Regions from separate parts of the Streptococcus sp. SGI.013 genome, predicted to be linked through region 2. Evidence: predicted binding sites of a transcription regulator. Region 2 holds the regulator's gene; the other holds the start of a gene.
What was found. The regulator HrcA, encoded in region 2, represses chaperone genes, less so after heat shock. The targets are predictions, from matches to a motif close to TTAGCACTCNNNNNNNNNGAGTGCTAA.

Region 1: a site for HrcA is predicted at 1,970-1,996, ahead of groES (co-chaperone GroES). Genes of this name have one in related genera too.

Annotation. Positions count from the first base shown of each region.
Region 1 is NZ_JBNPOS010000003.1:17,532-21,960, reverse strand. Features, by position in the region: gene groL (chaperonin GroEL) at 29-1,651, opposite strand; gene groES (co-chaperone GroES) at 1,667-1,951, opposite strand; gene ACQRDX_RS01200 (DUF202 domain-containing protein) at 2,103-2,393, opposite strand; gene ACQRDX_RS01195 (PTS system mannose/fructose/sorbose family transporter subunit IID) at 2,408-3,244, opposite strand; gene ACQRDX_RS01190 (PTS mannose/fructose/sorbose/N-acetylgalactosamine transporter subunit IIC) at 3,246-4,094, opposite strand.
Region 2 is NZ_JBNPOS010000035.1:9,478-13,906, reverse strand. Features, by position in the region: gene ACQRDX_RS08015 (histidine phosphatase family protein) at 1-645, shown strand, start outside; gene ACQRDX_RS08010 (M15 family metallopeptidase) at 638-1,390, shown strand; gene ACQRDX_RS08005 (glycoside hydrolase family 73 protein) at 1,387-1,974, shown strand; gene hrcA (heat-inducible transcriptional repressor HrcA) at 2,216-3,250, shown strand; gene grpE (nucleotide exchange factor GrpE) at 3,283-3,813, shown strand; gene dnaK (molecular chaperone DnaK) at 4,020-4,429, shown strand, end outside.

The DNA.
Region 1 (4,429 bases), on a different contig from region 2:
GGCTTTGTTTAACGCAAAAGTATCTTGGTTACATCATGCCACCCATCATGTTTGGATCCATAGCTGGGGCTGGTGCGGCTGGTTCTGGTTTGTTAGCAACTACGGCTTCGGTTGTTAAGATAAGGCTAGCAACAGAGGCTGCATTTTGAAGAGCGGAGCGTGTCACTTTGACAGGATCGATAATACCTGCTTCAATCATATTCACCCACTCACCGTCTGCAGCGTTAAAGCCTGTGCCAGCTGGGCTGTTTTTCAACTTATCAATAACAACGGAACCTTCATATCCTGCATTGTAAGCAATTTGACGAACAGGCTCCTCAAGAGCACGTTTAACAATGTTACGACCTGTCGCTTCATCTCCGTCTAACTCAAGGCTTGCCACTTTATCAATGACATTGACAAGGGCAGTTCCTCCACCAGCGACAATTCCCTCTTCAACAGCAGCACGAGTAGCGTTTAAAGCATCTTCAATACGGAGTTTCATTTCTTTCAACTCTGTCTCTGTGGCAGCACCAACTTTGATAACCGCTACGCCTCCTGCTAACTTAGCTAAACGTTCTTGCAATTTTTCGCGGTCAAATTCTGATGTTGTTGTCTCAATTTGTGATTTGATGATACCAACACGGTTAGCAATCGCTGTTGCTTCACCTGCTCCTTCAACAATGACTGTCGAGTCCTTATCAACCGTTACACGCGCAGCTTGTCCAAGAACCTGCATGGTCGCATCTTTAAGATCCAGACCCAAATCTTCTGTAATCACTGTCCCGCCTGTTAGGATGGCAATATCCTCAAGCATAGCTTTTCGACGATCACCAAAACCAGGAGCTTTCACTGCCACAACGTTAAACGTACCACGAATTTTGTTTAAAACAAGAGTTGGAAGAGCTTCTCCATCTACATCATCTGCAATAATCAAAAGCGGACGGTTTGTTTTTAGAATTTCTTCTAAAAGAGGAAGAATGTCTTGAATATTAGAGATTTTCTTATCTGTAATTAAAATAAATGGATTTTCAAGGTCAGCTACCATTTTTTCGTTGTCTGTCACCATATATTGTGATAGATAACCTCGATCAAACTGCATCCCCTCTACCACTTCAAGCTCTGTCTCCATACCACGAGACTCTTCGATAGTGATCACACCCTCTTTACCAACACGGTCCATCGCTTCTGATATGTAATCTCCAACCTTTTGACTACGAGAAGAAACTGCTCCAACTTGAGCAATGGCTTCCTTAGTTTCAACCTGTTGTGCTTGCGCTTTTAGCTCATCAACGGCAACGGCAACGGCTGCTTCGATCCCACGGCGGATACCAATTGGATTAGCACCAGCTGTGACGTTTTTCAAACCTTCACGCACAATAGCTTGTGTCAAAATCGTTGCTGTTGTCGTCCCATCTCCTGCGATATCATTGGTTTTTGAAGCTACTTCAGAAACTAATTTAGCTCCCATATTTTCAAAATGATCTTCCAGTTCGATTTCTTTAGCGATAGTCACACCATCATTTGTGATAAGAGGTGAACCAAAAGCTTTTTCAAGAACGACATTACGTCCCTTAGGACCTAAGGTTACTTTGACCGTATCTGCTAAAATATCAACTCCACGTACCATACTTTCGCGGGCATCTGCTGAAAATTTAATCTCTTTTGCCATTATATTTCTCTCCTCTTACTCTACAATTGCTAATACATCTGCTTCTCGGATAATGCTTAGTTTTTCACCGTCTTCTTTGACTTCAATACCAGCTAGGCTATCCACTAAAACAGTTTGACCGACAGCAACACTGGGGGCAATCAACTCCCCTGTCAAAGTACGAATCCCTTCACCTACGGCTAGTACTTGAGCTTTTTTAGTCTTTTCTTGACTAGCACCCGCAAGGACAAAGCCACCGACAGTTTCTTCTTTTTCTTCTACAAATTTGACCACTAAACGGTCTCCTAAAGGTTTTAACATCTGTATCCTCCATTCGTTTTAGCACTCATTGTTAAAGAGTGCTAACCTTTACCTTTCTTATTGTATCACTTGGTCAAAAATAGTCAAGAAAAAAACATTACAAAAATAGGATAGGAAATTAGCTAAATCTTTAGCCTTTCCTACCCTATCTTTAGTGTAGCTGTTGTCGCTGTTGCTCAAAATCTGCTACCAATTTTTGAAGGTTTAATCTTCCCTTATAGATGCCGTATCCAAAGACTAGCATAGCTAGCCCTGACAGGATTGCCAAAATCCATCCAAAGATTGACAAGATAATATAGTTAGAATGAAAGGAGTATGCAAGGACAATACCTAAACTGGTTAGACTAAAGAGAAGGGTTAACCATCTCCCTAGATTATCTAACATATGTTGTTGGTATTTGATTTCTTGTTCATAACCTTGGATTAATTCTTGTTGACGCATCATTTCACCTTTTCTTAGTAAGACAAACCTGGGTTAAAGAAGCCTGTAATAACCCCAACAAAAGCAATGAGAACTAGAAGCAACATCACTTTAATTGGTGATAGATTTTTCTTAGCCATTAACCACCAGCAAAGGAAGATAAAGAGAGCTGTTAAGAGACCTGGGTAAACCCCATCAAGTTGATCTTGAAGAACAAGGAAGGCTTCTCCTTTAGCATTTTTCAATTGGAAAGCTGTTTTTACAGGTACCCATGTTGCAGCAACGGCACCAATAACCATACCTCCAACGATAGAAACAGATTTGCGGATAGCTTGCCCTTGAGCACCAACAAGAAACTCAACTGCTTTATCTCCTAATTCGTAACCTTTAAAGTAAGCAAACTTCATCCCAAAGTAAGCTAAAAGGTTCCAAACAATAATATAGAAAATCGCACCTACTGGAGAACCACCATTAGATAAACCTAGTGCAATTCCTAAGATAATAGGAATCAAGGTCCCAACGATAAGAGAGTCACCGATACCTGCAACAGGCCCCATCAAGCCAGCACGAAGACCGTTAATGGTTTCATCATTGACACCATCTGCTCCATTGGCACGCGCTTCTTCAAGACCTGCAGTAATCCCCACGACCAGTGAACCTAGTTGTGGCTCAGTATTAAAGAAGGCAGTATAGGTTTTAATGGCTTCTGCTTGATCTTCTTTTTTATCATAAAGCTCTTCCACAATTGGAAGCATAGAAGTCAAGTAACCAAAGGTTTGCATATGCTCTTGTGAAAAACAAGTCAGATGTCCATAATACCAGTGGTGGAATGATTTTGTTAAAGTTTTTTGAGAAATTTTCTTTTGAGCCATCTTAGATATCCTCCTCGTCATCATCTTCAAAATCAACACCTGCTGGCGCAGCTGCTTTCATATTACGCACACTTGCAATTTCATAGAAAATCACTGCAAAAATAAGTGAAATGACCGCACTTGACACCAAGTTGAGTCCAAGGGATGCTGCAAGGGTAAAACCTACAAAGAATGGGATAAAGTCAACTGCTTTTTCAACAATTTGTTTTAGCAAAATGGCAATCCCTACACATGGTAGTAGTGAACCAACAGTAAAGAGTGTTTTCATTGGGATACCATCCATCGGAAGAGCTTCTTTAAGAGCTGTTACCGCATCTGCCCCCAATTTACACATGATTAAGGTTGGAATAAATGAGAACAACACATGAGAAATCCAAGGATAAACCCAGTCAACTTTATAGAGTTTCTTAAAGTTACCCTCTTCAACAGCCTTCCAACCAATATGTTGCCACAAAAGGTTCATTGTAGCTGTCCCATAAAAGAGAACAGTCCCCACTGTACCAACCAAGGTTCCCATAGATTTAGCCAAGTTAGCAGCATCAGCAGAGTCTGCTGAAAGCCCTTGTGAATGAATAGCCACCATGGCTAGAGGAATACCGATATAAGATACCGCACGGACATCAGCTGAAACAGTCCCCCCTGGTGTTACCAAGGCGATGTAAACCAACTGCATGGCAACCCCACAAATGATCCCTGTCTTAAGATCTCCTAAGACCAAACCACAAATTAAACCACCTACCAAAGGACGACCCAAGGTATAGTTCCCAATACTTGAGCCTCCCATACCAGGCATAGAAGACAAACTCGCAAACAACCCTAAAATTGCCGCCTGTAACCAAGAAATAGTCATAACAAACCTCCCTTTATACCAAGATACTTTTGCGTTAAACGAAGCTAAACAAAAATAGGAACTTGACACCGAGTGCCCAGCACTCAAGGAAAGTTAGCATTTTTGTCAAGCTTCGTAGTAAAAGTTCAATTACAAGATACTAAGCCCCTTTTAAAATCCGTAAGAAAATAGGGATCTGACGCAGTGTCAGCAGACACAAGGAAAGAGCATCATTTTCACAAGGATTTTAGGGCGAGTTCGACTATACCAAGATACTTTTGCATTAAACGAAGCTAAACAAAAATAGGAACTTGACACCGAGTGCCCAGCACTCAAGGAAAGTTAGCATTTTTGTC
Region 2 (4,429 bases):
GGTCGTGCGCAAGGATGGAGTGACACCCCGTTAACAAAAGAGGGGGAAGCTGGTATTCGTGAATTAGGGCTTGGTTTAAAAGCTGCAGATATATCTTTTAAAGCTGCTTTTTCAAGTGATAGTGGACGAACAATCCAAACCATGGGGATTATCCTTGAGGAGACAGGCTATCAAGACCTCCCTTATACTTATGATAAGCGAATTCGTGAGTGGTGTTTTGGTAGTCTTGACGGTGGATATGATGGGGAGCTTTTTCAAGGTGTACTCCCAAGAACCAAAGCTTTCCAAGATGGGCGTGATTTAGAAGATATTTCTTATGAAGAAATTGCGAATAGTATAGTAGAGGTAGATACTGCTAATTGGGCAGAGCCTTGGGAGATTTTACGTCACCGTATTTACTCAGGATTTGAAGATATGGCAAAATCTATCCAAGCATCTGGTGGTGGCAATGCTATTGTTGTCAGCCATGGTATGACCATTGGTACTTTTTTATGGTTGATTGACCATCATCAGAAAAAACAAATGATTGAAAATGGTAGTGTCACAGTGGTAACCTATGAAGATGGTCAATTTACCATAGAGGCTGTTGCCGATTTATCTTATAGACTAAAAGGGAGAGAGATGTTAGAAAAGAAACATGACTAAAAAAATAATCAGGTTGGTATTAGGATTGGGGATTGTGATTACGTTTTTAACCTCAATTTTCTACTTTATAAAAGGGGAGCAACCAACGACTGCTAAAACAAGTCAATCAACAACTGCAAAAAGTAGCACGGTGCAGACAACTCAGTCCAAGTCAGCTACAACAAGTACCTTACCAGATGTTTCCTCTAGCGATTGGGAGCTGATTTTAGTAAATAGAGATCATATCACTGCAGAGTTGAATCCTGAGTTAGCGACTGTCGGAAATATTCAAGTGGATGCTAGAATTGCGGATGCTGTAGAGCAATTTTTAGTAGCAGCTCAAGCACTAGATTCGGCTGAACATTTGATTTCTGGTTATCGTAGTGTAGCTTATCAAGAGCAAGTTTATGAAGGTTATGTGCAACAGGAAATGGCAACAGGCCTTAGTCGTGAAGAGGCAGAAAAAAAGGTTCAAACCTACTCACAGCCTGCAGGGGCGAGTGAGCATCAGACGGGTCTTGCAATTGATATGAGCACTGTAGATAGTCTTAATCAAAGTGACCCTGCTTTAGTAGAGAAAGTGAAAGCTTTAGCGCCACAATATGGCTTTGTTTTGCGTTTTTCTGATACAACACAAGATGAGACAGGAATTGGTTATGAGGATTGGCATTATCGTTATGTTGGAAAAGAGTCAGCAGCTTATATGACAGAGCATCATCTTTCTCTGGAAGCTTATTTAGATTTGTTAAAGGAGAATGGTAAATGAGAAAAAAGGTTAGCTTACGTTTTTTAGGTATTGTAATAACAAGCCTTGTTTTCTTTTTCCTCTTGCCTTTGGCATTAAACCATGAGAGACCCTTAGCGCAAAAAAGTATGGGAACCAGATACACAGAGAAACAGTTTATAGAAATGGTCTTACCTTATGCTAAAGAACTATCTGACAGTTATGGTGTGAGAACCTCTATTATATTAGGGCAAGCTTGCTTAGATTCGGGTTATGGGAACTATCTTTTAGCCGTAAAATATCACAATCTTTATGGTATAAAAGCTTCTTTTGGGGAACCTCACATTGAGTTAAGTACCAAGGTTTATGTTAACAGCAAGTGGACTCAGGCGACAGAAGACTTTGTGGTTTATAAATCTTATGAGGAAGCCATGACTTCTTATATGGAACTGTTGCGTGGTGGAACTTATTGGAGTGCAGATTTATATAAGAATGTTGTCACAGCTAATAGTTATCAAAATGCAGCACAAGTTTTACAAGATGGAGGATACTCAACCGATCCCGATTATGCTAGTAAGTTAGTTAAGCTTATTAAAAAACATAGCTTGGACAAATATGATCAGTAAAAAACAGCTTTAGCTGTTTTTTATATTGAGTAGGTTTCATTGTTTATAGAGCGGCATATAGCTGATAAGATTCTATTTTCAAGAAAATCTCGGTCTCTAGACGGATTTTTAGCACTCTTTATAAAAGAGTGCTAATTTTTTGAGTTTTTCGCTTGACTTTATTTGGCTAAGGAGTATAATAGAAACATAAAGTTAGCAGTCGCGGTGGTAGAGTGCTAACGAGAGATAGGAGGCGAGTCAAGTGATCACTCAACGTCAAAGTGATATTTTAAATCTGATAGTTGATATCTTCACGCAAACTCGTGAGCCTGTTGGTTCAAAAGCACTTCAGGCCTCTATCAACTCCAGTAGTGCAACGATCAGAAATGACATGGCAGCTTTAGAGAAGATTGGTCTTTTGGAAAAAGCACATACTTCAAGTGGTCGCTTGCCTAGTCAGGAAGGTTTTCGTTATTTTGTTGAACACTCCTTGACTTTGGATCAAATCGATGAACAAGATGTTTATCAAGTTGTAAAAGATTTTGATCATGAGTTTTTCAAATTGGAGGATATTTTATCACAGGCAGCTCAGACTTTATCGCAACTAACAGGTTATACGGCGGTTGTATTGGATGTGGAGCCTAGTCGTCAAGTCTTAACTTCTTTTGAGGTAGTGAAACTCAGCCATCACGATGCTCTGGCAGTTTTGACGCTAGATGATACCACCCCTGTAACGGTTCAATTTGCGATTCCTAAAAGTTTCTTAGATAGTGACTTGAATACTTTGAAGACGGTAGTCATTGAACGATTTGTGGGTGAGCGTGTCTTAGATATTCATTATCGTCTAAGGACAGAGATTCCTCAAGTGATGCAACGTTATTTTAAGCGGACAGATCATGTCTTGGATTTATTTGATTATATTTTTTCTGCTATGTTTAGAGAAAATCTTATATTGGCAGGAAAAGGAAATGTTCTCACCTTTGCAGGTTTAGAGACTTATCAGTTTTTGGACAATGATCAAGCCTTAGCACTTGAAATTCGTTCTAGCTTAGACCAAAATCATAAACAAGCTGTTCAGATAGCTGAAAGTAAGGAAGAAAGTTTGTCAGACTTGACAGTGATTCATCAGCATTTTCTTATTCCTTATAGGGGACTTGGGATTATTACCTTGATTGGTCCAGTTGAGTTGGATTATCGTAGAATTATGAGTTTGATGAATATTATTGCTCAGGTATTAACGGCTAAGTTGGGAGACTTTTTCCGCTATCTTAATAGCAATCACTACGAGGTCAATTAAATAGTAAAATTAGAAAATAAAGAGGTAATAGCGTGTCAGAAGAAATTAAAAACGAAGAAGTTGTTGAAGAAGCAGTTGAGGCGGCAGCAGAAGAAGTCGCTGAAGAAACAGCTGAAACAACAGAAAAATCAGAACTAGAGCTTGCTAACGAACGTGCAGATGAATTTGAGAACAAGTACTTGCGTGCTCATGCAGAGATGCAAAATATCCAACGTCGTGCTAACGAGGAGCGTCAAAGCTTACAACGCTATCGTTCACAAGACTTGGCGAAAAAAGTGTTACCAAGCTTAGATAACCTAGAGCGTGCACTTCAAGTTGAAGGCTTATCAGATGATGTCAAAAAAGGGATTGAGATGGTACAAGAAAGTCTGATTCAAGCTCTCAAAGAAGAAGGGGTTGAAGAAGTTGTTGTTGACACTTTTGACCATAATCTTCATATGGCTGTTCAAACTTTACCAGCAGATGATGATCACCCAGCAGATACTATCGCAGAAGTCTTCCAAAAAGGTTACAAACTTCACGATCGTCTCTTAAGACCAGCTATGGTTGTGGTCTATAACTAAACGAAAATTTGACCGAAATGTCATGCACAGTAGTTTGCAACCAATCGCTTCGTCGAGAGGCTCTTAGCTCTTGGGCAAATCTTGTGTCGGTAACTTTAAGGTCGCTAAAGCGACAAGAGTTACTCGAAAACTATGAAAAAACCTCGTCTGCAATGACGGTAAACTATGAATGAATAAAAAGAAAACTAAAATAAGAGGTAAAACACATGAGTAAAATTATCGGTATTGACTTAGGGACAACAAACTCAGCAGTTGCAGTTCTTGAAGGAACAGAAAGCAAAATCATTGCAAACCCAGAAGGAAACCGCACAACTCCGTCTGTTGTGTCTTTCAAAAATGGTGAAATCATCGTTGGTGACGCGGCAAAACGCCAAGCAGTAACCAACCCAGATACCATTATCTCTATCAAATCAAAAATGGGAACGTCTGAAAAAGTTTCAGCAAACGGTAAAGAATATACACCACAAGAAATCTCAGCCATGATTCTTCAATATCTTAAAGGCTATGCAGAAGATTACCTTGGTGAAAAAGTCACTAAAGCGGTTATCACCGTTCCAGCTTACTTCAATGATGCCCAACGTCAAGCAACTAAAGATGCTGGTAAAATTGCTGGTCT